3 regions of the Gemmata palustris genome follow, and region 2 is predicted to be linked to each of the others. Evidence: riboswitches for the same ligand, from Rfam matches in the RefSeq annotation. Region 2 holds a riboswitch; each other region holds the start of a gene.
What was found. Region 2 has a riboswitch for cobalamin ahead of J8F10_RS12760 (ribonucleoside-diphosphate reductase subunit alpha). Riboswitches for the same ligand answer to the same signal wherever they lie in the genome.

Region 1: it holds a riboswitch for cobalamin, as region 2 does, so the genes downstream of both, J8F10_RS20135 (DUF1559 family PulG-like putative transporter) here and J8F10_RS12760 (ribonucleoside-diphosphate reductase subunit alpha) in region 2, are expected to answer to the same signal.
Region 3: it holds a riboswitch for cobalamin, as region 2 does, so the genes downstream of both, J8F10_RS40450 (PEP-CTERM sorting domain-containing protein) here and J8F10_RS12760 (ribonucleoside-diphosphate reductase subunit alpha) in region 2, are expected to answer to the same signal.

The regions. Positions count from the first base shown of each region.
Region 1 covers NZ_JAGKQQ010000001.1:4,892,013-4,902,565, reverse strand. The annotation lists gene J8F10_RS20150 (PVC-type heme-binding CxxCH protein) at 1-3,771, shown strand, start outside; gene J8F10_RS20145 (nuclear transport factor 2 family protein) at 4,131-4,568, shown strand; gene J8F10_RS20140 (SGNH/GDSL hydrolase family protein) at 4,576-5,205, opposite strand; gene J8F10_RS20135 (DUF1559 family PulG-like putative transporter) at 5,313-6,110, opposite strand; cobalamin riboswitch at 6,247-6,448, opposite strand; gene J8F10_RS20130 (PQQ-dependent sugar dehydrogenase) at 6,579-8,828, shown strand; gene J8F10_RS20125 (RidA family protein) at 8,928-9,398, opposite strand; gene J8F10_RS20120 (DUF1549 and DUF1553 domain-containing protein) at 9,513-10,553, shown strand, end outside.
Region 2 covers NZ_JAGKQQ010000001.1:3,138,174-3,148,726, reverse strand. The annotation lists gene J8F10_RS12810 (tRNA dihydrouridine synthase) at 1-219, opposite strand, end outside; gene J8F10_RS12805 (GNAT family N-acetyltransferase) at 240-983, opposite strand; gene J8F10_RS12800 (aldo/keto reductase) at 1,029-1,967, opposite strand; partial or broken gene msrB (peptide-methionine (R)-S-oxide reductase MsrB) at 1,953-2,424, opposite strand; gene J8F10_RS12790 (alpha/beta hydrolase family protein) at 2,526-3,371, shown strand; gene J8F10_RS12785 (PepSY-associated TM helix domain-containing protein) at 3,441-3,995, opposite strand; gene J8F10_RS12780 (DUF1501 domain-containing protein) at 4,413-5,903, shown strand; gene J8F10_RS12775 (hypothetical protein) at 6,248-6,469, shown strand; gene J8F10_RS12770 (hypothetical protein) at 6,726-7,064, shown strand; gene J8F10_RS12765 (hypothetical protein) at 7,178-7,642, opposite strand; cobalamin riboswitch at 8,038-8,249, shown strand; gene J8F10_RS12760 (ribonucleoside-diphosphate reductase subunit alpha) at 8,453-10,553, shown strand, end outside.
Region 3 covers NZ_JAGKQQ010000001.1:7,352,694-7,363,246, forward strand. The annotation lists gene J8F10_RS30540 (TIGR02996 domain-containing protein) at 1-558, opposite strand, end outside; gene J8F10_RS30545 (DUF1501 domain-containing protein) at 589-2,088, opposite strand; gene J8F10_RS30550 (PQQ-dependent sugar dehydrogenase) at 2,265-4,283, shown strand; gene J8F10_RS40450 (PEP-CTERM sorting domain-containing protein) at 4,403-5,122, opposite strand; cobalamin riboswitch at 5,597-5,798, opposite strand; gene J8F10_RS30560 (M61 family metallopeptidase) at 6,122-7,990, opposite strand; gene J8F10_RS30565 (AAA family ATPase) at 8,183-9,571, shown strand; gene J8F10_RS30570 (hypothetical protein) at 9,568-10,341, shown strand; gene J8F10_RS30575 (ECF-type sigma factor) at 10,390-10,553, shown strand, end outside.

The DNA of each region.
Region 1 (10,553 bases), 1.8 Mb from region 2:
AACGACAAGCTTTTGATTTTTGAAGACACCGATGGCGACGGCAAGGCCGACAAGGTGACCACGTTCGCCGACGGGTTACAGAACCCGACGGGGTTCGAGTTCTACAACGGCGGTGTTCTGGTGGCTCAGGCCCCGGACCTCGTCTTCCTGAAGGACTCGAAGGGCGGGGACAAGGCCGACATCCGTGAGCGCGTCCTCCACGGGCTCGACACCGCCGACACGCACCACACCGCGAACAGCTTCGTGCTCGACCCGGGCGGCGCGCTGTACTGGCAGGAGGGCACGTTCCACCGCTCGCAGATCGAAGACCCTTACGGCCGGTGCAAGCGCCTGGGCGACGGCGGGGTGTTCCGCTACGAGCCGCGCACGCAGAAGCTCGACGTGTACGTCACGCACAGCTTCGCCAACCCGCACGGGCACGTCTTCGATCACTGGGGGCAAGACATCGTGGTAGACGGCACCGGCGCCCAGCCGTACCACGCCCCGCTGTTTAGTGGCTACCTGCCCGGTCCGAACTTGAACGGGTACCCGACCGGCAAGCACGCCACCCCGCCGCAAGTGTACCAACAGCGCACGCGGCCGTGCGGTGGCATCGAGGTTCTTTCCAGTCAGCACTTCCCGTCGGAATGGGACGGGAACCTGATCGTCACGAACTGCATCGGGGTCCAGGGCATTCTGCGCTACCGTCTCTCGGATTTCGGGGGCAGCCTCTCGGGTCAGGAACAGGAGCCGATCCTCACGAGCAGCGACCCCAACTTCCGCCCCGTCGATTGCAAGACCGGACCGGACGGCGCGCTGTACTTCATCGACTGGCAGAACCCGATCATCGGGCACATGCAGCACAACCTCCGTGACCCCAGCCGCGACCGCACGAAGGGGCGCATCTACAAGGTGACCTACGACGGGCGCCAGCTCTCGCAGTCGCCGAAGATCGCGGGCGAGAGCACCGAGGCTCTGGTGAAATTGCTCGAGCACCCGGAAGACCGCGTGCGCTCCCGCGTGAAGATCGAACTCGGCGCCCGCAAGACCGAAGAGGTGGTCGCCGCGGCGAAGAAGTGGGCCGGCCAGCCCTGGGGCGGCGCGGACCCGACGCACCACGTCCTCGAGGCATTGTGGGTCCACCAGTACCACAACGTCGTCGATGTCGATCTGCTCAAGACCGTGCTCGCGGCGAAGGACTTCCGCGCCCGCGCCGCCGCCGTCCGCGTACTGTGCGAGTGGCGCGACCGTGTGCCCAATTCGCTCGAAATGCTGAAGCAACTGGCCGGCGACGAACACCCGCGCGTGCGCATGGAAGCGGTTCGGGCCGCGAGCTTCTTCACCGTGCCCGAAGCGGCCGAGGTCGTCTTCGTCGCGCAGGACAAGCCCACGGACCTGTTCGTTGCGCACGTCGCGCGGGAGACGATGCGGGCGCTCGACCCGATCGTGCGCCAGGCGATCACGGAGAAGCGCCCGATCAAGTTCACCACGGCCGCGGGCGCGCGGTACTTCCTGAAGTCGGTCACCACCGACGACCTGCTGAAGATGGAACGCACTTCGGCCGTTTACCTGGAACTGCTGTTCCGGCCAGGGGTGCGGGACGAATTCCGCCGCGAGGCCCTGACCGCGCTGGCGAAACAGGACCAGAAGTCGGAACTCGCGGTCCTCGTGAGCGCGATCCGGCAGCACGACGAGGCCGCCATCACGGAAGAGAGCGTCGCGTTCGACCTGGCCCGGTTGCTCTCCGGGCGCCCGCAGCCGGAACTCGTGGCCGCCCGAGGCGACCTCGAGGCCCTGGCCACGAAGGGGCGCGCGCTCGAAACGCGGCAAATGGGTTACACCGCGCTCATCGCCGCGGACGGCGACATCGAGAAGTCGTGGGCGCTCGCGACTAAATCGGTTTCGGCGCTGAAGGACTACATCTCCGCGGTGCCGATGGTGCGCGACCCGGGCGCCCGCGCCGCACTGTACCCGAAGGTCAAGGCGCTGCTCACCGGGCTTCCGCCGGACCTCGCGAAGACCGTGGAGGGGGGCAAGAGCGTCAGCGGGCGGTTCGTGCGTATTGAACTGCCCGGCCCGCAGCGCACGCTCACGCTCGCCGAGGTGCAAGTGTTCAGTGACAACGTGAACGTGGCGCCGCGCGGGAAGGCGGCCCAGAGCAGCACCGCCTACGACGGCCCCGCGAGCCGCGCCATCGATGGCAAGACCAACGGCGCGTACAGCGACGGCACCTCGACCCACACCCGGGAGGGGACCGTGAACCCGTGGTGGGAGGTCGATCTCGGGCGGGTGGTGTCGATCGAGAAGATCGTGGTGTGGAACCGCACCGACGGCGCGTTCGGGGACCGGCTGGCCAACTTCACCGTGCGTGTGCTCGGCGCGGACAAGAAGCCCGTGTTCGAGGCGCTGAAGAACCCGGCACCAAAGGAGAAGTCCGAGTTCAAAGTCGGTACGGGCGCGCCGGAGCGCGTGATCCGGCGCTCCGCGATGTTCGCGCTCGCGACCGTGCGCGGGCAAGAGGCGGACGCCTTCAAGGGGATCGCGAAGTACCTCACCGAAGAGAACGACCGTGAACCCGCGGTGCAGGCGCTCCTGCGCATCCCGGCTCGCGACTGGCCGAAGGATGATGCGAAGGCCACGCTCGACACCGTGATGAAGTTCATCCGCTCGGTGCCGGTCGCGGAGCGGACCTCGACCGTCGCGCTGGACTTCATGCAGCTCGGTGAGGGCCTCGCGGGGCTGCTCGCCCCGGCCGAAGCGAAGGCCGCGCGCAAGGAACTGGCCGATATCGGCGTCCGCGTGATCCGCGTCGGCACGCTGTTCGATCAGATGAGCTTCGACAAGGAGCGCATCATCGTGCAGGCCGGGAAGCCGGTGGAGTTCGCGTTCGAGAACACCGACATCATGCCGCACAACTTCGTGATCGTGGCGCCGGGGAACCTCGAAAAGGTCGGCAACGCGGCCGAGGCGTTCGCCCTCGAACCGGGGGCGGCGGACGCGCAGTACGTGCCCAACATGCCCGCCGGCACCGTGCTACTTAAGAGCAAGCTGCTTCAAACGCGACAGGCCGAGCAACTGAAATTTGCCGCGCCCAAGGAGCCGGGGATCTACCCCTACGTCTGCACCTACCCGGGCCACTGGCGCCGGATGCACGGGGCGCTGTACGTGGTGGCCGATCTCGAAGCGTACCAGGAGAACCCGGAAGCCTACCTCGCGAAGAACCCGCTGACCGTGAAGGACGATCTGCTGAAGTTCAACCGCCCGCGCACGGAGTGGAAGCTCGAAGAACTGGCCGACGCGGTGAAGGAGATGGAGATGAAGGGCGCGCGGAACTTCGCGAACGGCAAGCAGATGTTTACGGTCGGCACGTGCGTCGCGTGCCACAAGTTCGGCGGGCAGGGCGCCGAGTTCGGGCCGGATCTCACGAAGCTCGACCCGAAGGTGTTCAAGAACGGTGTGGACGTGCTCGAACACGTCCTCGACCCCGCAAAGAAGATCGACGACAAGTACGCCGCGTACCGCTTCGTGCTGACCGACGACAAGGTCGTTCTCGGCATGATCGTGGAGGAGAAGGACGGCGTGGTGAAGATCATCGAGAACCCGCTGGCGAACGCGAAGCCGCGCGAGATCAAGCGTGCGGACATCGCCGAGCAGAAGAAGGCCCCGACGTCAATGATGTCGAAGGGGCTGCTCGACAAGCTCTCGCGCGACGAGATCCTCGACCTGCTCGCCTACGTGTGGGGCCGGGCCGATCCGAAGAGCAAGCTGTTCGGCACCGGTCACGACCACTAATTGTCAGCGATTTCTGAAGAGGGCGGGGCTAACACCCCGCCCTCTGTCGTTTTTTGGGGCGCTGTAGGCGGAAGTGCAGTGCGTGATTATCCAACTCAGTAATCCGAGACGATGGCTGTTCGTAGCCGGCCTCTGCGAGGCCGGGGTGCCACTGGCGGTGGACATCCCGGCCTCGCAGAGGCCGGCTACAGAAGATCGACAGTTCGCGGTTTAGTATCGCGACTCGGGATGCTTTCCGCGCGGGCCGCAACGTTCGAGTCTCGGGAACTATCACCTCGCGGTACGCTTGTTCGGGAGTTAAACTGAACGCCCCTCCGCGCTAACACCGTCGAGCGCGGGCCACTTCGGGAGACGCGAACATGAGTCAGGCCGTTGTCAGTGCCGAACTTCTCGAAAAACTGCGCTACGCTTATGCGGCGTGGCACGATTCCCGCGGCACGAGCGACGATACGTGGGTCGCGCTCATGGCCGACGACATCGAGATGCGGTCCATCGCGGACGGGGCGCCGGGCATGGAGTTCTCCCTGCCGCGCAAGGGTAAAGACACCATTCGGGGCTACTTCTCCGGGCTGCGGGCCGACTGGGAAATGATTCACTATGCGTCCGAAGAGTTCATCGTCGAAGGGGACCGCGTGGTCGTGTTCGGGCGCTGCGCGTATCGCAACCGCAAGACGAGAAAAACGGCCGAGTCCGTTATTGTGAACCGCTGGCGGTTCCACAACGATTTGGCGGTCGAGTTTTTTGAGCTGTACGACACCGCGAAGGCGTTCGCCGCCGCGGTCCCGGACCCGGCGTGAGCCGCGGTCACACCCACACGACCGTGCGCCCGGACCGGAAATCGTGGCCCGCGACCATGCGGCAGATCGCGTCGGCGATCTTGGCCCCGCCCACGACCGACGGCTCGATGGGCGAGAGCGGCGAGTAGTCGTCAACGTGGGCACACGTCACACGCAGGTCGATCAGTGGGAGCCCCGCGCCGATTGCCGCGCGCGAGATCACGTCGTTGAACGCGGCGAGTGCGGTGCGCTCGGCGCCCCCCAGAACGGGGATCGCGTCGTAAATGGTGCAAAACGCCGTTGGCTTTCCCAGCGCACACACGCTCTTCACCATCGCGGTGTACGCGGCGCGAAATTCAACCAGTGATTCCGCGATGGTCGCGAGCGCGTCGCCCACCGTTGCGGCCGGTTCGCGCAGGAGCCCGCTCGCCAGGAGCGCGTCGTTCCCGCCGACGCTCACGACCAGGTGCGTCGCGTTGGTGGGGACGCGCGGCAACTGCATCGCGATGCCCGTGACCGTGTGGCCGTCCACTGCAACAAGAGTTGCCTTCCAGTCCGGCGGCAGTCCTCGGCGCACTTGCTCGATGACCGGCGGACGATCGGGCACGTATCGCGCGTTATCGAAGATGGAATCGCCGAGCAGAACGACGTGACTCATGACCGGCCCTTTCCCGGGAAGTGTGGGTCGGGCGCCCGCGCTGCGGGTCAAGAACGCGAACCCGCCCGTGTCAGGATGCTACCCGACGCGGACGGGTTCGCGGGGCGTCAATCTTTCCCGAACTCGACGTCGGTGGTCCCGATGTCCCAAACGACCTCCTTCTTGCGGAGCACGGTCGCGAGCGGGTCTTCCCACGACGGCGCGCCGTTGATCGTCGGCTGGCGCGTCTCCACGTGCCCGTCGGCGAAGCACACGTTCGCGATCCCGTCGTGCCGGAAGTGAACGTTCGGGAACCCCTGGGACGGAGCGGACAGGTACCAGTTCTCGGTGAGTTTGTCGAACGGCGTGCTGTACGGCACGTTCGCCGAGTCCGCGAACGCGATCGTCGCGGACGTGCCGCGCCGGTTGCTCACGGCCACGATCGCTTGGCCCGCGATCCCGTTCGATGCGCTGAACTGGTCGTTGTAGGCGTAGCTCGCCGTCGGGATGTCGAACCGCAGTGCGAACCGCTCCGGCCCGAAGACCGGGCACTGGACGATCGAGCGGTTGCCCTCCAAGTACGGCGACAGGATGCCGGTGCTCGGGTTCATGACCCGCGGGGTCGAGGTGTTGTTCGTGATCTGCCCGAACCAGTACCAGTCGGTGTACGTCATGGTCGGGGCCGATTTCATCGACGAGACGGTGAACTTTCCGCCGTTCGTTTCGGCGTGGTTGTGCAGCGCGAGTCCGAGCTGCTTCAGGCTGTTCTGGCACTTCAACCGCGCGGCCGCGGCCCGTACCTTCTGCACCGCGGGTAACAGCAGGCCGATCAGGATCGCGATGATCGCGATCACCACCAGCAGTTCGATCAGTGTGAACGCACGACGGGTCGGGGGCCGGTGCCCCCGGGGGCGCAAGTGACGCACGGGTTCGCTCCTTCTCGCCGGGACGGGCGAGCGGTGAGTTCGGGGCGGACCGAGTGCGTGAAATCGGGCGGGTTGCTGCGCGTGCTGCGAGCGAAAAAGACCGGCCCGTTCAACGGCCCGGTCCGGGGCCACGAACGATGGAAACGCCCAACGGGCAGGTCTTCTGGCTTACGGCTCTTAGCGAGTCTCGCGCGGCCTTCCCGCGGGTACATCCGCAGTGGCGTGGGAGCGCGAACCTCTGGCCGAACACAGCAGCGGCCCTGCGCCGGAATCGCACCGGCTTCCCTTTTCGTCCGCGGCGGAAAACCCTCCGCGGAACCCGTCTGGCGAACTTACAACATAGCGACCCCGGGCCGCGCGGCAACGCGCCGGAAGGGGAGCGGGAAAATCGTACCAGGGTTGGTGCAACTCGCGGCTCCGGCGGGTACAGTGTGGCCACTCTCCTCCTTTCTCACGGAACTCTCCATCATGCGTGTCATCTCGTGCGCAGTAGTTTTAGCCGGATTGTTAGTCGGTGGGGCATACGCCCTCGCCCCGCGCGCCTCGGAGCGCCCGACCGAACCCGAACCGGTCCGCAAAGTCACCGGCATCGAGAAACGGGAACTCTGGACCGCTTCAAAAGTGATCGGCTCCCCGGAACCGCCCGACCCGTTCACGCTGGTGAAGGCGTACCCCAAACTGAGTTTCAACGACGCGCTCGAGCTGACCGCGGTGCCCGGCAAGAAGCAGTGGGCGATCGCGGAGCGCCCCGGCAAGGTTTATGTGTGTGACATGGACCCTGCGAAGGCCGAGAAACACCTCGTTCTCGATGTGAAGAGGGGTATCTACGGTTTGGTGCTGCACCCGAAATTCCAGGAGAACGGCTACTTCTATGTGTCGTCCATTACCGCCGGTGACAAGCCCGACGGCACGCGCATTTCGCGCTACACCGTGACCGATCGCGAGAAGATGATTGCCGACCCGAAGAGCGAAAAAGTGATCTTCACGTGGCCCTCCGGCGGGCACAACGGTGGCTGCATGCGGTTCGGGCCGGACGGCTTCCTCTACCTCTCCACCGGTGACGGGAGCGGTATCGCGGACGGCTTGGAATCCGGGCAGAGCTTGGGCACCGTGCTCGGCAAGATCCTGCGCATTGATGTGGACAAGGAAGCGGACGGCAAAGCCTACGCGATCCCGGCAGACAACCCGTTCGCGGGCCAGCGGGGTAAGTGCGGCGAGGTGTGGGCTTACGGCATTCGCCAGTGCTGGAAGATCAGTTTCGACTCCGCGACCGGCGACCTCTGGGCGGGCGAAGTCGGTCAGGACTTGTGGGAGATGGTCTACAAGATCCAGAAGGGCGGCAACTACGGCTGGAGCGTGACCGAAGGTGCCCACCCGTTCCGCCCGGAGCGCGCGAAAGGCCCGACCCCGATCCTGAAGCCGGTCGTCGAACACAACCACACCGAAGCGCGCTCGATTACGGGCGGCTTCATCTACCACGGCAAGAAGCACGCGGACCTGAGGGGTGCTTACGTGTACGGTGACTTCGACACCGGCCGCACCTGGATGCTGAAGTACGACGCGAAGGCCGACCGCGTCACGACCCACACCGAACTCGCGAAGACCAACCTGCGCATCGTCGCGTGGGGCCAGGACCACGACGGCGAAGTTTACGCGCTCAACTTCATTGATGGCGGGATCTACCAGTTCGAGCGGACCCCGCCCGCGGCAAAGAACCAATCGGCGTTCCCGCGCAAGTTGAGCGAGACTGGGTTGTTCGCGTCCACAAAGAACCACGCGCCAGAGAAGGGGCTGATCCCGTACTCGGTGAACTCGGAACTCTGGTCCGACGGCGCGAGCAAGGAGCGGTTCATCGCGGTCCCGGGCGAATCGAAGATCGAGTACGAGACGATGACGTACCCGCAACCGGCCCCGGGTTCGGTTCCGGGTTGGCGGTTCCCCAACGGCACCGTTCTCGTGAAGACGTTCGCGCTCGAAACCGAACCGGGCAAGACGCGCCGACTCGAGACGCGGCTACTCGTGGCCTCGGTGCTGGGTGGCACGGAAGAGTACGGCGATCAGGTGTGGAACGGCTACACGTACATCTGGAATGATGACCAGACGGATGCGGAACTCGCGGACAAGAAGGGCGTGGACCGCGAGTACACCATCAAGACCGCGGCCGGCGAGAAGAAACAGAAGTGGCACTTCCCGAGCCGGGCGGAGTGCAACATGTGTCACACGGTGACGGCGAAATACGCCCTCGGTGTGAACACGGCTCAACTGAACCGCGACCACAACTACCACGGCGTGATCGCGAACCAGCTCGCGACGCTCGACCACATCGGGATCTTCACGAAGAAGCTCCCGGCCCCCGCGGAGAAGCTCCCGAAGCTCGTGGACTACCGCGACGAGAGGGCGAGCGTCGAGGACCGCGCGCGAGCGTATCTGCACGCGAACTGTAGTCACTGCCATCGAAAGTGGGGCGGCGGGAACGCGGAGTTCCAACTGCTCGCCACGCTCCCGGTTAACGAACTGGGCGTGCTGGACACGAAGCCGGGGCAGGGGAGCTTCGACATCAAAGATCCGCGCATCCTGGTGCCCGGCGACCCGGCGCGCTCGATGATCTACCACCGGATGACGCTCACCGGCCTGGGGCGGATGCCGCACATCGCATCGAACGTGGTCGATGAGCCCGCACTGAAGCTCGTTCACGACTGGATCAAGCAGATGAAGTGAGGGCGGTGATAGGGCGCCACCCGCTCGTTGACACTCGCGGCTTGCCTGAAACTTTCTTGGCGAGCCGCAAGTGCCAACGAACGGGCGGAGTTGCACAACCTACTTCTTGAGCTGGAAGATTGCTTCGACTTCAACGCTTGTGCCGAGCGGGAGTTGCGCCAGGCCGAGCGCGGTGCGGGCGTGGCGCCCGGCCTCTTGGCCGAACACGTCCTTCAGCAGGTTCGTTGCCCCGTTGATGACGAGGTGGCAATCGGTGAAGTCCGGGTCCGTGTTCACGTAGCCGGTCACGCGAACGACGCGCTCGATTCGGTCCAGCGAGCCGAGTTTCAGAACGATCGCCCGCAGGATGTTCGCGGTACACAGCGCCGCCGCTTTGGTCGCGTCCTCGACCGACACTTGTGACGGCACCTTGCCTTTGCTCGTCAAGACGCCCGCGTCGTAGGGCACCTGCCCGGAGGCGTAGAGCGTGTCACCGAGGACCGAGAGCAAGTCGATGACCGGACCCTCTTTCGGCCCGCGGTCGAGCGGGTACCCGGCGGCTTCGAGTTTCTGTTCGCGATCGCCCATCATTGGCTCCGGTTCGTGTTGGCTTCGGAACTGTTGTATGAGGCGCGTTTCCGGTTTCCCCGGCCGCGCGTTCCGGGTAAGATCGGTTGAGATTTTCTGTGCACCGAGGAACTGGAAATGCGGCTGCTGCCCCGCTCTTCCGCCATCGTCGGGCTTCTCATCGCTGGTTACTGCGCCCCCGCCGCCGAGCCGCCCGGTGCGGAGTGGGCATACGGCTCGTTCAAGCGCCCCGCGGTCCCCGCACTCCCGGACCCGAAATTACAGGCCACGAACGAGATCGACCGGTTCCTGCTCGCGGCGCTCGCCGAGCACAAACTGGCGTTCGCGCCAGAAGCGGATCGGCGCACGCTGATTCGCCGCGTGTACTTCGATCTCGTCGGGCTTCCGCCTACGCCCGAACAGGTCGAAATGTTCGTCGCGGATAAGTCGCCGGACGCTTACGAAAAGCTAGTTGATAAGCTCCTCGCGGCCCCGCAATATGGCGAGCGACAGGCGATTTTCTGGCTTGATCTCGTGCGGTTCGCCGAAACGGACGGGTTCAAGGCCGACGACCCGCGCCCGCTCGCGTGGCGGTACCGCGATTACGTCATCAAGTCGTTCAACGCGGATAAGCCGTTCGATCGCTTCGTGAAGGAGCAACTTGCGGGGGACGAACTCTACCCCGACGACCCGGACGCCGTGGTCGCCACCGGCTTCCTGCGTCACTACCCGGACGAATACAACGCGGTGAACCTGGAGCAGCGCCGGTACGAGATCATCACCGACATCACGGACACGACTTCCGCCGCATTCCTGGCACTCACATCAGGTTGCGCGCGGTGCCACGACCACAAGTACGACCCGATCACGCAGAAAGACTACTTCCGGCTGCAAGCGTTCTTCGCGGGCTACTGGCCCACGGAATCGCCGTTGATTTCGTCCAAGGAACGTGCCGAGTACGAGAAGAAATTCGCCGCGTGGGAGGCGAAAACGACCGAGGTGCGCGCGGCGATCGCGGCAATCGAAGACCCGTACCGTAAGAAGGAAAGCAACCGGCAACGCGGTCGGTTCCCGGACGAGTACGTGGGCCTACTCGACATCCCCTTCGAGACGCGGACGCCGATCCAACGGCAACTCGCGGCGATGGTGGAGAAGCAGGTTTACGTTCGAGGTGATGTC
Region 2 (10,553 bases):
AACCTGCACCGGGAGCCCGGTGAGCGTTGTCGCGTTCGTATCCAGTTCGGGAACGTGATCGCGGAAGACGTGCCTGGGCGGAACCGAGTGACTGACCCGGAGGAACTCCGTCACGGCGAACGTGAACGCGCCCGCGCCCCCCTGAACCGCCCGCATGGGCGCATCGGTCACGCCCTCCATCGGCGCGAGAACCAGTGCAGATTTGTCAGCGTTGAGCATGAGAGTAGTGTATCACGGGCTTACACCCAGGCTCCGAACGGCGGCGTGTACTCGACGCGGCCCGTGACGCCGGTCAGCGCGCCGGGCACCAGTTCGGCGGCCATGAATGAATCGCCCGAGAAGGGCGAACGGAGCTTCGCGGCGAGCGCAGAAGAGAACCCGAATCGCGGGTAGAACGCCGGGTGCCCGAGCACAACAACGATCCGGTGCCCCCGCTCGCGGCACGCATTGAGGCCCGTGGCCACCAGTTGTGAACCGACGCCGAGGTTCTGGAACTCCGGCAGGACGGCCATCGGCGCGAGCGCCAGAGCGTGAACGGTTCCGCTTTCGGTGATGATCGGCAAATCGCTAAAGAGGACGTGCCCGACGATTCGGCCCGCGCACTCGGCCACAAGTGATGTCCGAACGTACCCGCCCGCGCGGAGTGCCTCGATCAAATCAGCCTCGGCATCACCACCGAACGCGCGCCGGTTCACGAGCCGTATGCCTTCGGCGTCGCTGGGAACTTCATCGCGAATTGTGTACACCGGCGTCGGTACCGCAACGAACCCGCCTCCCGCACGCACAACGAGCGGCTCTGCCAGCTCCACCCACCCGTCTGCGCCCGCTCGCGTTTTCGCGAGGACGCGCGCGGGCACCTTATCATCGGTGAGCGAAAAGACGGTCACGCCGCATCCCGCCTCGACGCCCTCCAGATGGAACCGCGGAACGAGTCGATCGTCCGCAAAGCGGAAGGTGTAGTGCGTGTCGCGATAGAGGTTCATCTGGGACTTGCTTTGTTGGAACGATTTTTTCTTGTTTCGGGGGTATCACAGTTCGGGATCGGGGTTCCACCAGCACGGCCCCTTGTCGCGGCGCGCGTCCTTCGCGCGCTGCTGAATGTCGTCCATCTGGTCGAGTGTGAGCGGGCGGAAGGAGCGCGCCGCGGCGAAGGCCGCGTCCTGCTCGTTCGGGTAGCTCAGACCGAGTAGAGCCACGTCCGGGTCGAGCGTCAGCGTGTAGTGCAGGCACTCGGCCACCGTCAGCCGGGGTAATATCGGCTCCGCATCGTCTGTTCCACCGCTCGACACCTTGCCCCGCGGGCGCGACTTGAGCGGCTGGTTGTACCCGGTCGTGTCGCCGACGAGTTTGCCCGCGCCGAACGTCTTGAAGCACACCGTCCCGATTCCGCGCGTCCGTGCGAGCGGCAGCGTCTCGGTCACGTAACGCGAATCCACGAACGGCCCGAGCGGGAACATCACAACGTCGCACACGCCCGCTTCGAGCGCGGAGCGTAGCACGTCCGGGTTGTGCGACGAGATCCCGCGGAACCGGCTCTTGCCGCTTTTCACGGCGTCCGCGATCTGGTCGAACCCGCCACCGGGCTGGCACAAGCGGTTGAAGACTTCGAGCGACGACAGGTTGTGGAACACGAAGGCGTCGGTGAAATTGAGCTGGAGCCGGCCCAGTGACTCATCGATCTGCGGGCCGACCGGTCGGTCGTGGTGGTCGATTTTGTCGATCACAAACACCGCGTCGCGGCGCACCTCGCGCACGGCCCGGCCGACGATCTGTTCGGAGTACCCGTCCTCGTAATTCGGGGCGGTGTCGATCACGTTCAGCCCCGCGTCGAGCGCGCGGCGCGCGGTCGCGACACACGTTTCGATCGGCACGTTCCGGTCGGCCAGGTCGCCGATCCCGAGAGCGGTCGCGACGAACCCGGTACCGCCGAGCGCGCGCCGGGGAGCGAAGGGCAGGGGGTCAGGCATGGGCGGCACCGTCGGCAACGAATTTCAGTGAAGCCGAGTTGAGGCAGTACCGCAGACCCGTCGGCTTGGGGCCGTCCGGGAACACGTGCCCGAGGTGCCCGCCGCACCGGGCACAGACGATCTCGTCGCGAATCATGCCGTGGCTGGTGTCGCGGTGAACGGCGACGTGGTCGGGGTCGAAGGGCGCGTAGAAGCTCGGCCAACCCGTGCCGGACTCGAACTTCGTCACCGAGCGGAACAGCGGGAGGTCGCACAAGCGGCAGTGGTAGACGCCGGGTTCCTTGTTGGCGAGGAACCCGCCACAGAACGGCGCCTCCGTGCCCTGGTACAGAATCACCCGGCGCTCGTCGGCCGTGAGCGAAGCGGCCAGCTCCTCGCGCTCGGCCGCGCTCGGCGGGGTGAGGTCGTATCCGGAGGCGGACGTGCGCTGGTTCGGCGATTCGGCATTCGTTGGCATGAGGAACTCTCGCGGGTGTGGGCACTCTCATCTTACGCGCGCCTCGGCCGGCGCGGGCACGTAGACTATTCCGCGGTACTCGTTCCTCTTCCGGTAACACCATGAACACACGCATCTCGGTTGTTCTCGCTGTCGCGCTCGTGAGTACACTTCCGCTCGGCGCTCGCGCCGCGGAGCCGAAGCCGTTTCCCGGACCGGTGACCAAGTGGCAGGGCTTCGTCAAACACGATTTCAAAGTTGGTGAACTCGAAGCCACGGTCGTGGTGCCGGAGAACGCGCTCCCGGGGCGGCCGTGGGTGTGGCGCGGGGAGTTCTTCGGGGCGTTCGCGGACGCCGACGTTGCGCTCGTGAAGGCCGGATGGCACCTCGCGTACCTGAAAGTCCCCGACCTGTTCGGCGCGCCCAAAGCGGTGAAGAAGTGGGAGACGTTTTACGACGCGATGGTGAAGGATTTCGGGATGCACGCCAAGCCGGGGCTGATCGGGCTCTCACGCGGCGGGCTGTACTGCATGAACTGGGCCGCTGCGCACCCGGACCGGACGCTGGCCGTGTATTTGGACAACGCCGTGTGCGACTTCAAGAGCTGGCCCGGCGGGGCGTACAAGAAGCTCGGCGCGGGTAAGTCCGGCTCGGAGGCCGAGTGGAAGAAGATGCTCGCCGCCTACGAATTCAAGAACGACGAAGAGGCGATCGCGTACAAGCTGAACCCGGTGGACACCCTCGCTCCCGTCGCGAAGGCCAAGGTTCCGCTGCTGCTCGTGTACGGCGACAAGGACGCGGCTGTCCCGCACGCGGAGAACTCGGAGCTGTTGTACAACCGCTATAAGGCTCTCGGTGGCCCCGTCGAGCAGATCGTGAAGCCGGGCCAGGACCACCACCCGCACGGGCTGAAGGACGTGACCCCGGTCGTGAAGTTCTTCGCCGCCGCGCTCGAACCCAAAAAGTGAAGGTGAAACTCCCCGCGCCGCGGGTCGCCACAATAGGCCGGCCGCGGCGCGGGGAGTTACCGCGAGCACTCACCAGAACAGGCGCTTCAATCCCTTTCGGTCCGGTTTCCGCATGGCCCAGTAGATCACCAGTCCCGTCACCAGCAGCACTACCAGCGCGAGCCCCCACGCGGTCCCAAACACCAGCCCCCAATCTCCGAACGCTTCGCCACTGTGGAGGCGGGTCAGAAACGGCTTGTCCTCGTACCGTTCCCCGCGCAGGAATTCTCCGGTTTTGGCGTTGTAGATCAGCTTCCGGTCCTCCCCTCCGCCGGGCTTGCCGAGATAAACCGTGACCGTCGGCGGGTCGCTCTTGAAGTCCACCAGCACCTTATCGACCGGTGCCCCTTCCGTTTGTTTTGCGGCTTCGGCGAGGGCTTTCGCAACCGGGTCGCTCACCGCGGTTGCGGGCGCTGGGAGTTTCACATCGCTGACCCGTTCGCGCGCCTTCTCCCGTGCTTCCTCGTCCTCACTCGTCATCTCCGCGACTCCGGCGATGATCCCGGTGATGGCCGCAAAGAGGAGGAACGGGGCGGCCCCGAACCCGATCCACCGGTGCCACTTCCGCCACCCGGTCTGACTCACGGTTGGACTCCGTATTGGGGGAAAATTGGGATGAGAGGAGCCGTGAAACTAGCGGACTTGGCGGAGTGAAGCCAGGGAGAAACGGTGAGAGCGATACCGGTAACCTCTGTGAACGGTGTGGTTGAACGTCTGCATGGGACACCACCCGCTCGTTGACACGCGCGGTTCGCTGGGGCACTTGGCGAACCGCGCGTGCCAACGAGCGGGTGGAATTGCGCCATTACTCGAATTCAGACGGCTCGGTTTGAGCAGAATCGGCTGTCATTGGGCTCGGATTTCGGGTAAGATCACACACCTACCTGCCCCGCTTGCTGGATATTCCCACCCCCTACGGACGCGCGGGCTGCCTCCCAGCGCTACGTTCTCGGCCCAGAGCCGATCCCGGTGGACGATCGTTCTCTTCAAACGAGTGAAGCGATGCTCCGCATTCTCGGGTCGAACAAGGTGTTTTGTGACGGGCTGACGCGCCGCGACTTGCTCCACGTCGGTGCGCTAGCCCCGCTCGGGCTGACGCTCACCAACTGGTCGCGTGCAACGGCGGCCCGCGAACAGGCCGCTCCCACAGCCGGCGGGTTCGGGTCCGCGAAGCGCTGCATTCTCTTGTACTTGTGGGGTTCGCCGAGCCAGATCGACACGTTCGACCCGAAGCCCGATGCGCCGAAGGAAGTGCGCGGCGCGCTGGGCTCGATTCAGAGCGTGATTCCGGGCGTGCGAGTGGGCGAGGTGCTCCCGCGCATCGCCCGGATGCTTGACCGTGTTACTATTCTGCGATCGTTGACGCACCCCACGCCCATTCACGGCACCGCGTTCGCGTTCTCGGCGGTGCCGACGACCGATCTGCAACTGGAAGGCAATGTGCGCGACCCGCGGCACTGGCCGTTCATCGGGTCCGTGGTCGATTACCTCGGCAGCCGCGCGGACGCGAAGGCCCCCGCGGTTCCGCGCAACTACTGGCTACCGTTCCCGTTCGGATCGAAACGCGGGCCGTCGCGCCCCGGGCCGTTCGGCGGGTTCCTCGGGCCGACGTATGACACCATCTGGTCCGAGTTCCGCGCGAAGGGCACGCGCGAGATCCTCCGCGATTCGGGCGACCCGAACACGCCGACGCGGAAGGTCTCGGATCCCTACGCGGGTATTCTCCCGACAGACCGGTTCGAGACCGTTACCCCCGACGAAACGCTGACGCTCGACCGCCTCAACAGTCGTGCCTCGCTGCTCGATCAGCTCGATTCCGCGCGGCGCACGCTCGACGCGAAGACCACCGACACGCCGTTCGACCGGCACCGGGCGCTGGCTCGCGCCGTGCTCACGTCCGGCAAGCTCCGCGACGCCCTGGACGTGCAGAGCGAATCGCCCAAACTGCGTGAGCGCTACGGGATGACGTTGTTCGGCCAATCGTGTCTCGCCGCGCGTCGGCTGCTCGAAGCCGGAGGGAAGTTCGCGACCGTGTGCTGGGACGAGTACGGGTTAGTGAACACGGGCTGGGACACGCACGTGTATCAGGAATCCCGCCTCAAGGACGAGCTCGGGCCGGGGCTGGACAATGCGTTTTCAGCGCTGCTCGAAGACCTTGAGGCGCGGGGGATGCTGGCGGACACGGCTATTGTGGTGATGAGCGAACACGGGCGCACGCCGCGGGTGCAGAACGTGGCCGGCGGCGGGCGCGACCACTGGTCGCGGGCGTATTCGGCGATGTTTGCAGGGGCCGGGTTCGCAAAGGGGCGCGTGGTCGGGCGCACGGACCGCATCGCGAGCGACGTGGCGGAATCGCCGTTCTCGCCGAAGGATGTGGTTGCGACGCTGTTCCACCTGCTCGGCATCGACCCCCAAGCCGAGATCCACGACCGGCTCGGGCGCCCGTACCCGATCGGTGGGAACGGGCGCGTGCGGACCGAACTACTTGCGTGAGTAATGCTTGCGTCCCGGCATCGTTCGTTCAGGGACGGAAAAGTGATTAAGTCGAACGGCTATTCGGGTCGACGTTTGATATGTACAACTCGTGCCGATTTGCTGTTGCTTCCGGCCCGCCCGTCGGGTAGATTTGGGATGTTCATGGCTCTCGTGTGAACCCGATGTTCCCCAACACTCTTATGCGCCGTTGCGGGTGGGTTATCGCGCTGATCGCGGTCACCTTCCTGTCTCCGAGCCGGGCTTCGGCCGGGTGTAGCGGGCACTCGTCGTGGGGGTTCTCACCACTCCTCGAATCTGAGCAACTGTCGCCGCAATTCGGATCGACTGAACACCACAACTCGATGCCGAAGCCTTGCCAGGGGCCGAACTGCTCCGGTAAGCCGCTACGCGATTCGATGCCCGTACCGCCGGTGCCGACCGTACCGGTGCCGGTGAAAGACCAGGTGCTCCGCGTCGCCGCACCGGGTGGCGAGGAGCAGGGGCAATTACTCGCTTACGATTCCACTTCTCCGCGCCCGATACTTCGGGCCTCTTCCATTTTTCACCCGCCGCGACTCGGCTAATTCCGTCAACGCGCCCTCGCTGCGCACTGTGCCGATCGAAAGACGGCACCGGTCCCGCGTTGCGATGCTCGCTTTGACGGCACATTCGTTCTTTTAATCAGCGCCAGAAACAACGTTATTGGGTGCTCGAAATCCGGAGAGGCAACCGCCTCGTCGCGCTCGTCGTAGCCGCGCCGGTTCGAGCCTGTTAATTTCGCACAACACGACCTCGTGGGTTCGGCTCATCGAACCGCGCGGTTATTTCACACAATCTGATATGATCTCGAACACGAAAACGAAAGAAGAACGTCAATCGCTGGGGCTCTGCCGCTTCTGTGATGCCCCCCAAATCCCCGGCTCGGTGCTGTGTCAACCGCACCGCGAGCGCGAACGGGTACGGGAGCGAACGAAGTACGCCGAGCGCAAGGCCAGCCGGGTGTGCATCATCGCCGGGTGCGGCGAGCAGGCCGCGACCGGCTTCATCCGCTGCGTCGCGTGCCATGCGAAGTACACGGCCTACCAGTGCGAGTACAAGCGCGAGGCCCGTCGGCGCCAGCGCGAAGCAATTCGTGCGAAGCAGACCGAACAGTTCGGCTGCACCGCGACCGCGTGCTAATTCCGATTAGTGGCGGGAAGCACCCGCAGTTCGCGAATGTCCGAAATGATTCAAACGTGCCGGCGCGGCCATTTGGTCGCGCCGGTGTGCTTTTTGGGGTGGGTGATCGGCGCTCAACCCGGGCCGTAAATGACTTGGCAGCCGGCAGGTAGGTGAGAACCCCAATCCAGGTTGTACACGACGCGGCACTGGGTGCCGTTGTTGAAAAGTTGCACGCTCGTTGTGTAGAAGAACGCTCCGCCCGCGTGCGGTCGGTTGCCCGCGGCCCATTCCGTGATCCACACCGTAATGACCCGGGTTCCCGCCGGGAGCCCCGAAATCGTCAGAATGTTGCGCCCGGGTGAGGCGTCCGGCGTGGTGCGCGAGAAGAACGACGAGAGGCCGTTCGCCAGTGCCCGGGCCTGGACCTTCGACACGTCGAGCTTGTGCTCGCCCGTTTTGGGATGGGCCGCCGTGTCACCCGAACTGGCGACCTTCTCTTCCGGCTTCTCGTCGGCCGCGGCCACCGATCCCCCGGCCGCGACGATTCCCGCCGCGGCCGCCAGTTTGACTGCGTCCCGCCGATTGACATCGCTCATGGCACTCTCCCTCATGTAACCGGGGAGCGGGTGAAATTGCCCGGAAGCAATTCTCCCTCGAGCACCACACCCGCGTGCCTTGAACCCGCTGTGCCCGCGACACGGGGGCAACTTCTTGGCACAGTGCGGCCGGTTCGTGTGGTGTGACAGGGGCAATGTGCCCCGTGTCAATCCATTAAGCGATCGTTGAGCCGTAACGGTCCGCCGATTTCGGAGAAACGCTGTGCCGCGCGATCGTATCGCTTTGGGCGCCGTGCGAATTTTAAGCTCGAGTCCGAGCGGCTACCATGTTCCGCAGCACTATCGATCCGATCAGCCCGCAGAATCAGCCTCGAAACCTTCACCGATTCGGCCCCAGTCACGGATTCGAGTGAGGGCCGTGGCGCGGATGGTCGATGAGCCTGCTTGTCGTCGGTTCGGCTCGCTTCGCGCGGGCCGATGAAAAGGGAACCCGGTGCGAATCCGGGACTGCCCCCGCAGCGGTATGCAGGAACGAACGCCGTCACAAGCACTGACCCGCGTCGGGTTGGGAAGCGACGGCTAGTAGGTGTGCGGTGAGCCGCACGCGCCTGCGAGTCCGAAGACCTGCCGCCGACCGCGCGCGATCTCGTGCGTGATGTACCCGTGCCTTCGAGGGGAGGGCGGCGGGGCGGTCGGCCCGCGCGCCCACAGCGCGTTCCCCTCCGCCTGCGCTCTTTCCCCGCGTTTAATCGCGTTCACCGGGAGAGAGCCTTGCAAACCTCCACTCTTGATCTCACCGTTACGCCCCCACCCGTCAGCCCCTCTCGGTTCCCCGATCCCCAAGCAATCATGAAGGTTCGCAAGCGGAACGGCGCGCTCGAAGACGTCAACGTAAACAAGATCGTCCGCGCCGTGCAGCGGTGTGCGGGCGGACTACCGACCGTCGATCCGATGCGCGTGGCCGTGAAGACGATCGGCGGGCTTTACGACGGCGCGACCACCGCGGAACTCGACCGGCTTTCGATTCAGACTGCTGCGGGACTCATTGCGGAGGAGCCGGAATATTCACGGCTCGCGGCCCGGTTGCTCGCGACGTACATCGACAAAGAAGTCACGAATCAGGACGTTCACTCGTTCTCACAGTCGATCGCGGCCGGGTACCGGCACGGGCTGGTGGCCGAGGGGACGATGGGGTTCGTCGCGTCTAATGCGCGCAAGCTCAACGCCGCGGCCGGCGAGCCGCAACCGGACCTGTTTGAATACTTCGGGTTGCGAACGGTCTACGATCGTTACCTGCTCCGGCACCCCGAAACGCGCCACGTCATCGAAACGCCCGCGTTCTTCTTTCTGCGTGTCGCGTGCGGTCTGGCCGATTCCGCCGCGGACGCGATCGAACTGTACCGGCTGATGGCCGCGCACCGCTACCTCCCGAGCACGCCGACGCTGTTCAACTCCGGCACCGCGCGCCCGCAAATGTCGTCGTGCTACCTGCTCGACTCGCCCACCGACGACCTCGAAGCGATTTATGACCGCTACACCGACGTCGCGAAGCTCTCGAAGTTTGCAGGCGGGATCGGGCTGGCATATCACCGGATTCGCTCGCGCGGGTCGCTGATTCGCGGCACCAACGGGCACAGCAACGGGATCGTTCCGTGGCTCAAGACGCTCGACTCGTCCGTGGCCGCGGTCAACCAGGGCGGCAAGCGCAAGGGCGCGTGCTGCGTGTATCTGGAGTCGTGGCACGCGGACGTTGAAGAGTTCCTGGAGTTGCGCGACAACACCGGCGACGCGGCCCGGCGGACGTACAACCTGAACCTCGCCAACTGGGTGCCGGACCTGTTTATGCGCCGAGTCGAGGCGGGCGAGGAGTGGTCACTGTTCGACCCGAAAGTGGTCCCGCACCTGACCGACCTGTTCGGTGAAGCGTTCGACGCGGCCTATGTAGAAGCCGAGAAACGCCGTCTCGCGTCGAAGCGGGTACCGGCCCGCGACCTGTACGCCCGGATGATGAAGACGCTGGCCGAAACCGGCAACGGGTGGATGACCTTCAAGGACGCCTGCAACCGCACCTGCAACCAGACGACCGCGGCCGGGACCGTCGTTCACAGCTCGAACCTCTGCACCGAGATCGTCGAGGTCACGTCGGCCGGTGAAACTGCGGTGTGCAACCTCGGCTCGGTCAACTTGGCCCGACACGCCACGAAGGACGGTTTCGACTTCGCAGCGCTGGCCGAGACGGTGCGGACCGCGGTGCGGTTCCTCGATCGCGTCATCGATGTGAATTTCTACCCGACGCCGGCCGCGGCCACGTCCAACGCGCGCTGGCGCCCGGTCGGGCTGGGGGTGATGGGCCTTCAGGACGTGTTCTTCAAACTGAAGCTCCCGTTCGACGCGCCCGCGGCCCGTGAATTATCGCGCCGCATTCAGGAAGAGATTTACTACCACGCGCTGGCGACGTCCTGCGACCTCGCCGAAGCACGCGGACCGCACCCGACGTTTGCCGAAACGCGGGCCGCGAGCGGCGTGCTTCAGTTCGATTTGTGGGACGTCATTCCAACAGATTCGGCTCGGTGGGACGCACTGCGCGCGCGCATTCGCACGCACGGCTTGCGAAACTCGCTTCTGGTCGCCATCGCGCCCACGGCCACAATTGCTTCAATCGTCGGTGCTTGCGAGTGCATCGAACCGCAGGTGTCGAACCTGTTCAAGCGCGAAACGCTCTCCGGCGAGTTCCTCCAGATGAACCGCTACCTCGTGAACGATCTCAAGGCGCTCGGGTTGTGGACGGACGCAGTGCGAACGAAGATCAAGCTCGCCGACGGCTCGGTTCAGGGCATCGAAGAACTGCCCGCGGCTCTGCGTGCGGTCTACCGCACGGCGTGGGAGGTGCCGATGCGGGCACTCGTCGACATGGCCGCGGACCGCGGGCCGTTCATCGACCAGAGCCAGT
Region 3 (10,553 bases), 4.2 Mb from region 2:
GACGGCACCGGGGTAAACGCCCCTCAGCGCGATCTGGCGCATCCCGCCCAGGTTCGGTGAACCGAAGAATTTCGCGGCCGAGTGCGTACCGAGCGGCGTGAAGGGGTGGGCGCTCAGCGCGGGAACGTGCTGGAACTCCGGTACCGCGGTCATTGCGGGCATTCGGGCCCCGCCCGCTTCCACGAGGTGTAAGCACTGCACAAACGCGAACTCTTCGCTCGCCAAAAGCGCTGGTACATCGGGTTTGAGCAGTCGCGGGCCGGAGATGCTCAGGACCGGCAGTCCGCGCTCGAAGCGCCCGCTGCCGAGGGCCGCAACCGGACCGAGCCAAAGCGGAAACAGACGCTCGGCTTCTTCGGCCTCGGTCAGGGTCCGGCTCCGTACCAGTAGTTCCGGGGCGCGCCCGATGTCGCGCCGGATGAAGTTCGCTCGTGCGGCGTCGAGTGAGTTCTCTTGCTCGTCGAGCCAATCGGCGAGAACGAGGCGCGGCGTATCGTCGTCCGGGTGGTCCTTGACGGCGTCGAGCAGTGCGAGCAGTTCGGGGCGCGCGGTGCTCATGGCCGTTTCCCGTGAGTTTTACGCGGTTGCTTATGCCAGCACGTCCCGCAGGACTTGCCCCGTGGGGACGATTGACACGGGGCGGTTGGTCTTGTCGGCGATCGTCGTTTCGAGGTCGTAGCCCAGGAGGTGGTACGCGGTCGCGAGCAGGTCCTTTGGCGACACCGGGCGGTCCACCACGGTCCCGCCGATCTTGTCGGTCTTCCCCACCGTTTTCCCGCGCGCGATCCCCCCGCCCGCGAGCAGCACCGAGTACGCCTGCGACCAGTGGTCGCGCCCCGCCCCCTTCGCGCTGCTCAACTTCGGCGTGCGCCCGTGCTCGCTCAGCACCATCACGAGCGTGTCGTCGAGCATCCCGCGCTGGTCGAGGTCGCTAATCAGTCCGGAGAAGCCGCGGTCGAACCCCGGCATCAGTTCGTTCCGCATGCGCGGGTAGTGCTCCCAGTGCGTGTCCCAACCCGACCCGGCCAGCCCGAACTCGTCCCAGAACACCGTCACGAACTTGCTCCCGGCCTCCACCAACCGGCGCGCGGCGAGGCAGCTCTGGCCGAACAGCATGTGCCCGTAGTTCTCGCGCGTCTTCGCGGACTCGCGGCGCACGTCCAGGGCGTGGCGCACCGCGTTCGAGCTGATGAGCGAGTAGGCCATCTCGCGAAAGTGGTCGCGCGTGTCGGACCCCTCGCGCGCCCGGCGCGCGTCTTCCATCTGGTCGAGCAGCGACTTCCGCGTGTTCATCCGGTCGAGCGTGAGGTCGGCCGCCGGTTCACCGCCGAGCGCGAAGTACGAGTCCGGCGAGATCCCCGCGTAAGGCTCGTCGAATTCAATGGTGCGGTCGGTCAGCGTCTTGGTGATCTTCGCGGTGGCCTTCCCGTGGAAACTGGTGTAGTGCGGGTGGAACTGGTTCCCGAGGAACGCGGGGTACGGTCCCGCGCGCTGCACCTCGCCCGTGCGCTGGCTGCTGAACGGGAACGGTAGCGCGATGTTGTCCGGCACTGCCCTCTTCGCGCTAGCGGGGTTCCGGCGCTGTTCGAGGTGCGCGACGGTCGAGCCGATGAACGGCCAGTGCTTGCTGTCGTGGGGCGCCAGTTCCATCGCCACGTCGATCTCGGGAATCGACGTGGTCGCGTAGGCGACGCCGTGGATCGGGTACGGGTGCGTGACCGAGCGCACCACTGTGACGTTGTGCATCACGCGGCTCGTGTGCGGCAGCAACTCGCACACGTCGCACCCTGGCAGAGTGGAGCGAATCGACTTCAGTTCCCCGCGCACCTCCACCGGCGCATCCGGTTTCTGGTCCGCGAGTTCGATCTGGCTCGGTGAACCGTAGAGGAACAGCAGAATGCACGCCTTCGCGCGGCCGAAGTGCTTGTCGTGCTTCGCTCCCGCGCCGGCCCCGGCGGGCGGAGCTTTCCGGGCCTCGGCCCGCAGGAACGCCGGCAGCGTCAGCCCCAGAGCGGACCCGGCGGTGAGGAGGTCGCGTCGGGTGACGCCGGTACAGAGCCGCTTCGGGTTTCCGAGAACGCGCAACATGGCATGGTCCTGACGGGCCGCGGGAGGCGGGGGCTGGCGGGAACACACAATAATGCCCCGGCGCGGCGATCGGGGCAAGTGAAATGCGCGCGCGAATGCCCGGCCCCCCCTTGTCCCCGGCGCGGCATCTGGTGACACTATTTCGGCACCCATCAATTCGCGAGGACCACCACCACATGACGCGCTACCTCTCTCTCGCCGCGCTCCTGCTCGTCGCGCCGGTGTCGGCCGCGGAGCTACCCACGCCCCTCGCTACGGGGCTGGTGAATCCCGAGTCGGTCGTCGTCGGGCCGGACGGCAAGATTTACGTCACCGTGATCGGTGAGTTCGATAAGGACGGCGACGGGGCCGTCGTCACGATCGAGAACGGTAAAGTCACTCCGTTCGTCAAAGATCTTGATGACCCCAAGGGCATCGCGCTCTTCCAGAACTGGCTGTTCGTGACCGACAAAACGAAGGTGTTGCGCATCAACCGCCAGACCGGTAAGTCGGACGTGTTCGCCGCCGCGAAAGCGTTCCCGGTCGAACCGAAGTACCTGAACGACGTCGTCGTGGACCCGGAGAACGGCCTGGTCTACGTGAGCGATTCCGGTGCGAAGGGGAGCGGCGGGGCCGTGTACCGCATTAACCAGAAGGGCGGCGTCTCGCTCGTGGTGGACGAGAAGAAGTTGCCAGGGCTGAACACGCCCAACGGCCTCACGCTGGACGGCTCCTCGCACCTGATCCTCGCGGACTTCGGTGCGGGCACGCTGCACCGCATCAAACTGGTCGACGGCAGCAACGAGAAGATCGCCGACGGGCTCCCCGGTGCCGACGGCCTCACCTGGGACCACTACGGCCGGCTGTTCGTTTCGTGCCACCAGGCGGGCAAGCTGTTCGTCATCCCGCGCCCGGGGGACAAGCCCGTGCTCGCGGCCGAGGGCTTCCAGTCGGCCGCGGACACGTGCCTTGATGCGACCGGCAAGTTCATCCTCGTGCCCGACATGAAGGGCGGTACCTTGAGCGCGATTCCCGCGCAAGTACCGGGGGCGCCGGTTGATGAGAGCCCGCTGGCGCTGAAGACGGACGTCGCGTTCCCGGACCTCAAGTGGACCGGGTGGAACCCGGAAACGGCCTCGGGCCGGCCGAACCCGCTCCGCCCGCTGGTACTCACGCACGCGGGCGACGGCAGCAACCGCGTGTTCGTCGGCACGCAGCACGGCGTGGTTCATGTGTTCGCTAACGATCAGAAGGCCACCGAGACGAAGGTGTTCCTCGATATCCAGGATCGCGTGAAGTACAACGACAACACCAACGAGGAAGGGTTCCTCGGTATGGCGTTCCACCCGAAGTTCAAGGAGAAGGGCGAGGTCTTCGTCTTCTACACGCCCAAGAAGGAGAACAAGGTCAACGTGGTGTCGCGGTTCCGGCTCAACAAGACCGACCCGACCAAACTCGACCCCGCTTCCGAGGAGCAGATCATCCGGTTCGAGAACAAGCTGTTCTGGAACCACGACGGCGGAACCTTGTGCTTCGGGCCGGACGGCTACCTGTACGTCATCCACGGGGACGGCGGTCAGGGCGGCGACCCGCAGGAGAACGGGCAGAACCTGGGCGCCCTCTATGGGAAGATCCTGCGCCTCGACATCGACAAGAAGGACGAGGGGAAGAACTACGCCGTGCCGAAGGACAACCCCTTTGTGGACACGAAGGGCGCGCGGCCGGAAATCTGGGCCTACGGCATCCGCAACATCTGGCGCATGAGCTTCGACCGTAAGACGGGTAAGCTCTGGGCCGGCGAAGTGGGCCAGAACCTGTACGAAGAGATCAACATCATCGAGAAGGGTGGAAACTACGGTTGGAACATCCGCGAATCGCTCCACCCGTTCGGCCCGAAGGGTGTCGGGCCGCGGAAGGACCTCATCGACCCGATCTGGGAGTACCACCACAACGTGGGCAAGTCGATCACGGGCGGCGGGGTGTACCGCGGGAAGGCGCTCCCGGAACTGGAGGGGCACTACCTGTACGCGGACTACGTCACGTCCAAGATCTGGGCGCTGAAGTACGACGAAACCGCGAAGCGCGTGACCGCGAACCGGACGATCAAAGACCCGGAAAAGCCGGTGCTGTCGTTCGGTGAGGACGAGCAGGGCGAGATGTACTTCCTCATCGTTGCTGCCAATGGTAAGGGTATTTACCGCTTTGTGAAGCAATAAGGCGAACTGTGTTGGTGGCGCGCTCCGACGAGCGTGCCACCCGCGCACGATCCGAAACTTACTTCTCTCCCGCGCGCTCCTTGAGCAACTTCGCGACCGCACCGTATGGAACTACCAAACTACACCTGTGGGGCCGGGGCAATAACTCGCTGGCGTCGCGCGTAGACGATGAGGGTACCGGCGCCGATCACGAGCAGAATCCAACTGCTCGGTTCTGGCGTCGAGACGACCGACGGGTTTGATGCCGGGGAGGGCGGACCGGCATCGAACCCGGCCGCGAAACTCCACCCGTCCCATGAACCGTCCTTCAGAGCGCGACCGGACATCCCCGTGTCGCTGTACCCCCAGTCGGACGCCGCGTCCGGCTTGATCCAGTAACTCCAGTACCCGGTCCACCACCCTTCCCGGTAGAAGTCACCCGGGTCGGTCGGCGCTCGCCCGTCCGCCAACCCACCGTCCCGGTCCGCGGACGCGATGCCGTTCGTGAACGTGAGCGCCGGCGACACACCGAACACGCCGTTGTGGTTCGCATCGAACCCGATCCCGAACAGCGCGAACCCCAACCCCGACCCAAAATCCCCGAGGTTGGCGTAGAGCCCGGTGTTGGACGCGGCGAGCGCCCGGAGCATGTCCTCCCCCGTCGCCGCGCCGTCCCACCGGTACCCCCAGATGAACGACGAGGTTCCGGAAAAGGTCTTCCAGTCCACCACGAACGCGGCGCGGTTGCTGCCCGTCCCCACCCACACATCAACATCATCGAGAGACGTAACGAACCCGGCCTGCGCCGTGCCCGCCAGTCCCACGAATGCGCCGAGACAAAGAACCAATTGCCTGAACACGCGAACCTCCGTTCCCCCGGTGCCGGGGGCAACCCCACTCGAACGGCCGGCGGCTCTCCGGGTCAATTGCCGTCGGACCGGGCCGCGGGGTGAGCGACCCGATCGACGACACCCCGAGGCGCGGAACCGCCCCCGGCCCGCCACGTGGCGGGAGCAGGGACGCGGCCACGCGCCGGCCGTCAGTTCGTTCCGAAAGTCGCGTCGCTCGTGCCGGTGTTCCTGCCGCCCGCGTAACCACGGGCCGTAACGGACCGGTGAGAATCGCGCCGCGCGCGATTTGTGAGGAGGAGTTCGACCTGGGTGAAACCGCGATGCGCGGCGCGCGGCCGCGCCGGGAACGGGAAACGCACGGGCTGCTCCTTCTTCGCCGGGCCGGGCGAGGAAACGCCTACGAACCGGGTCGGACGGGCAGCGCTGCGCACGCGCGCAGACGAGAAGACCTGCCGGTCCGGTCGCCTGGGGTCCGAGGCACCGAACGACTGACTGCGACAGGCAGGTCTTCTGGCTCACGGCTTCTATCGGGTTCGAGCGGCCTTCCCACGGGATGACCCCGCAGTGGCACTGGTGCCCGTTCCCTTAGCCGAATACAGCAGCGGCCCTGCGCCGGATTCTCACCGGCTTCCCTTTTCACCCCCGCCGCGAGAACGGCGGGGGCACCTGTCGAGTGGGGTGAGTTATACGCGACCGACACACCGCGTCTAGAACGGCGAAAAACTTCACTTCACAATCATATCTGGCACCAGTTTGCGCATTACCGCGCGCAAACAATTGGCAACAATGGCCGGCACCGACCCCGCACGAGTTTTCGATCCGCGGATTGCTTTCGCCGCACCGGGCGGTAAGGGTTGATGAGCGCCCGTGTTACTGTGTTGAATTGATGGGTTCGGTTTTGGTTTGGTGGCACACGCCTCTGGCGTGTGCCACCAAACCAAAACACAATGGTCGGTCGTCCAGGTGGTGCCGACTCCGGCGCAAGAGAACGCGCGTTTTGCTGCTCTTTTACTTCGTTTTCGGCTTCACGACTTCGGCCAGCACGTCCGTCTTGCCCTCGGCCTTCTCCAAGCGCGGGTAGCGCGCCCCGCCCTTGTAGTCGAGCGCGTGCGTTTTGAAGAAATCGCCGCTCTCGGCGAGCAGTTCGAGCGTCCCGCTAGTCTTGGTTGCGGCGACGGCGGCCTTCAGGTTGTCTGTTGCGAACCGGCGCCCGTTGACCGCGATCAGCTTCATCCCCGGCGCGAGGCCCGCTTTCGCGGCGGCCGAGTTCGGCACGACGTCGCCCACGAGCCCCTCCGCGCTCACCGCGAACCCGACCGAGTCGGTCAGGTTGACACCCTTCGCGAGTCCCTCCATCGTGGTGAACAGATCGGTGGGCTTCTCGGTGTAGGCGAGCTTCCATCCGCCTTCGGTGATGCCTTCGAGCGGCGGTGCTTCCGCCGGAACTTCGACTCGGCGCGCGAAGTACGCCTTCCAGTCGCGTTCAGCGACCGCGTTGAGCGCATCAATGACGTTTTCGAGATTGTACCCGCGCACCACCGGCGCTCCGGTGCCGTTCCCGAAGAAGGCCGCGCAGAAGTCATCGATCGACTTCGCGCCCTTCGTTTGCGTGCGGATGAGCACATCGACTTCGAGCCACAGCAGCGTGCCCTCGTCGTAGAAGTCCACGGCCCGGCGCGCGGAGCGCCACGCCCCGGTCGCGTCGAAGAGCGTGCTCGCGGCCGCGGCGGTGTCGTCGAGCGGGCGCCAACCGCGGGCCTTCACGTTCGTCATGCGCGCGGCGGTCATGGCGAGGTAGTCGCGCGCTTCTTCAGCGGTGAGTAAACCGGAGCGCGCGGCGAGCCGCCACCCGAGGTAGTTGGTCAGGCCCTCGTAGACCCACAGCAGGCGCGTCTGCTGGGGCTTCTGGTAGTCGGGCATAATCATGTCGGCCGGGCGCCGAAACTTGCCGTTCCAGGCGTGAACGAACTCGTGCGGGAACAGTGTGGCCGCGGCCTTGCGCTCGCTGGCCTTGACGAGTGCGAGTTCGGCCAACCGGTTGTCGCTCGACTGGTGGTGCTCGATCCCGGCCCGGGGAATGTGGTTGCTCAGCCCGAGCAGGAACGTGTAGTCGCGGTACGGCTTCGCCGGGCCGAACAGCGCTGCGGCCTCGCCGGGCAACTTGTTCCACGCCTTGAGGGTGGCTTCGGGCACTTCGAGCCCGTCCGGGCTGTCGCACGCGAGCACCACGCGGTGGAGTTGCCCCTCTTGCCCCGCGCCGATGGGAACGATGCGCACGTTTTCGCCCGCCAGGAGCGGCGAATCGATGAGCGCTTCCAGCGTGACCTCTTTGAACGCGACCCGCCCGTCTTTCTCCTCGCGCGGCACCAGTGCGGTGCCGTACTTCCACTTCTCTGGCAGCTTTACCGTGGCGTCGAACGTGAGGCCCAGCGGCTTCGCCAATTTGGGGTACACGAGCACGTCGTTCCAGTTCATCGTCATGACCTTCGGCGACGCGACCGTCATGAACATCGCCCCGCCCTCGGCACCGGCCGCGAGCAGCAGGTCGAAGGTCACTTCGATGGACGTGGCCCCATCCGGCACCGTGCAGTTGATGGTGAACGGGTCCGCGTCATCGCGCTTCCAGTCGATCGCCTTCCCGCCGGCGCGCACGCGAAATTCGGTCACGTTCGCGATCTGGCCCACCGGTCGGTGCCGACCCGGAATCCACTTCGGGTAGTGCAGCGCGACCGGCCCCGGCGCGGTCGGGATCACCTCGCGGACGTGAACGACCTTGCGCGACACCTCGGACGCATCGACAGATAGTTCAATGTTTTGTGCGAAAGTTAGTGGTGGAAACGCAGCGAGGGCGAACACAGCGAGCGCGAAACGCGGCATGGCAGACTTCTCCGGTTGCGAACGGGAGCCGCCATAATACCCACCGCGCCCGCGCAAGTGTACTTGTGACGCCACGGAACGCGGTTCACCTTTCGTTCGCGCTGGTGCATCGGGCGTGTTCGACTCGTCAGCGCCGCGCTGGAGCGGTAAAGTGAATACGGTTTCATTTCACACCCCAACACCCGCAACGACATGGCCCAGCGGAACGGAACGTCTGGGAAGCCGACCAAAGGTGCCGCATCGCCCCCACCCGGCGAACCGGAGCGCCAAGCCGCCTACTTCCTGTCACTGAGTCTGGAGAACGTCCGCTGCTTCGGGCCGAAGCAAACGCTCGATCTCTCCGACGGCAACGGCAAGCCCGCGCCGTGGACGATCATCCTCGGACTGAACGGAACCGGAAAGACGACGCTGCTGCAGTCGTTGGTTGGGTTTGAACACCTCCCAAGATATCTGCTTTCCGAAGGTGAGAGTGAGCCACACGCCCGATTTTTTGAACTGCCAGTTGAGACATTGCTCAATGGTAAAAACCGGGAAGCTCGCCTTTCGGTCGATGTTGTATTGGCAAAAGGCGTGGGACGTGTCCCACTTGAGCACGGTGGGTGGTCGCTATTGGTCACGGGCGAAGGTGGAGGTGATCTAGACTCTTTGATCTACGGCTCTGATAGTGGCTTACCACCACCTTGGTGTTGTGCTTACGGTGCCGGTCGGCACATTGGGACGGCAGCCCCGCGTGAGTCAGGTTTTGACGACCCAACTGCAACACTCTTCTCGGATAGTGCTGAACTTCGCAATCCCGAGGAATGGTTAATTCGCCTCGACTACGCTGCCGTAAAAGCATCGAAGAGAAAGGATGCACGAGAGCGGCTCACGCAGGCGAAGGATCTGCTTCTTGCGATCATGCCAGATGGCGAGATCACCGACATTCGCCTCACGACTACAAGTGGACCGAATCCGAAACCGCGGGCAGAGTTCCAGACGCCTTACGGTTGGGTTCCACTGCGTCAGCTTGGGTACGGCTACCAGACGCTCATTACGTGGGTCGCCGACCTCGCGAACCGCATGGCCGAGCGTTATCCCGACAGTGCGAATCCACTCACGGAACCGGCCGTGGTGCTTGTGGATGAGATCGATCTGCACTTACACCCGAAATGGCAGCGGAAACTGATGAGCTTCCTCACGGAGCGGTTCCCGAACACGCAGTTCATCGCCACCGCACACAGCCCGCTCGTTGCGCAGGCCGCGGCCGACGCGAACTTGGCGGTGCTGCGGCGCGAGGGCGATCACGTCATCATCGACAACGAAGTGGACAACATCCGCAACTGGCGCATCGACCAGATTTTGACGAGCGATTTGTTCGGTTTGGAAACCGCCCGTCCTCCGCAAGTTGAAGCTCTACTGCTGGAGAGAAAAGCCCTGCTCACGAAGCCGAAGCAAACTGCGGCCGACAAACGCCGGTTGACCGAATTGAATGCGCAGATCGGCGAGCTTCCGATGGGAGAGACGACCAAAGAGATCGAGGACCGGCAGAAGATGCTGAGTCTGCTCGAAAGCTTGGCCAAGGAGCGAAAGCCCGCCTCATGATTCGCGTCGTGAAGCTCGTCGCGCCGCCGCCCGTTTTGGCCTCCCGAGGGGCGACTCAGAGGCAACATCATTGCGATGAGTATGATGCGGCGAAGGATGATTTCCGCAGTGGGGCTCGCACATTCACATTCGCCGACGCCATCTACGCCGCGGAAGAAGTGAAAGACATCCTCCGAACTGCACAACATTCCAAGTGCGCGTTCTGCGAATCACACTTCACGCACACCGGTTACGGCGACATCGAGCACTTTCGGCCAAAGGGCGCGTACAAGCAACGCGAAGCCGACACCCTTAAATACCCCGGCTACTACTGGCTCGCCTACGAGTGGTTGAACCTCTTCTACTCGTGCCAACTCTGCAATCAACGATTCAAGCGGAACCTATTCCCGTTGAAAGACGGACGCAGCCGCGCCCGCTCACACAATCACAACCTCGCGAACGAAGAACCGCTGCTCATCGATCCGGCTACGCATAACCCGCCGGATTACATTGGTTTCCGCGAGGAGTACGCCTTCGCTGTGAAAGGATGTCGCGAGGGCGAGGCCACCATCGACGTGCTCGGACTGAACCGCGAGGAATTGGCTGAGAATCGCCGTAAGCGGTTGCAAGACCTTGAAGCTCTCGTTCGGTTATGTGTCCTCCTACGTCAAGAAGTAACAACCAACCCCGCTTTAATCTCCGAACTTCAACTCTGGGAAGGGCAATTGCAAGCAAAGCAGCAGGACGCCGCCGAGTACGCAGCGATGGCTCGCGCCTTCCTCGGGCCGTGAGACGTCATTCCGTTGCCCGGAGCGGTCGCGACGTTTATCCTCACTTCCATGAACGAGATCACCCGCGTTCTGGACGACATCCGGGCGGGCACGGCCGGGGCCGCGGAACTTCTCCCGCTCGTGTACGATGAGTTGCGCCGGCTCGCGGCGGCGAAGCTCGCGGCCGAGAAGCCCGGCCACACGCTCGAAGCCACCGCTCTCGTTCATGAGGC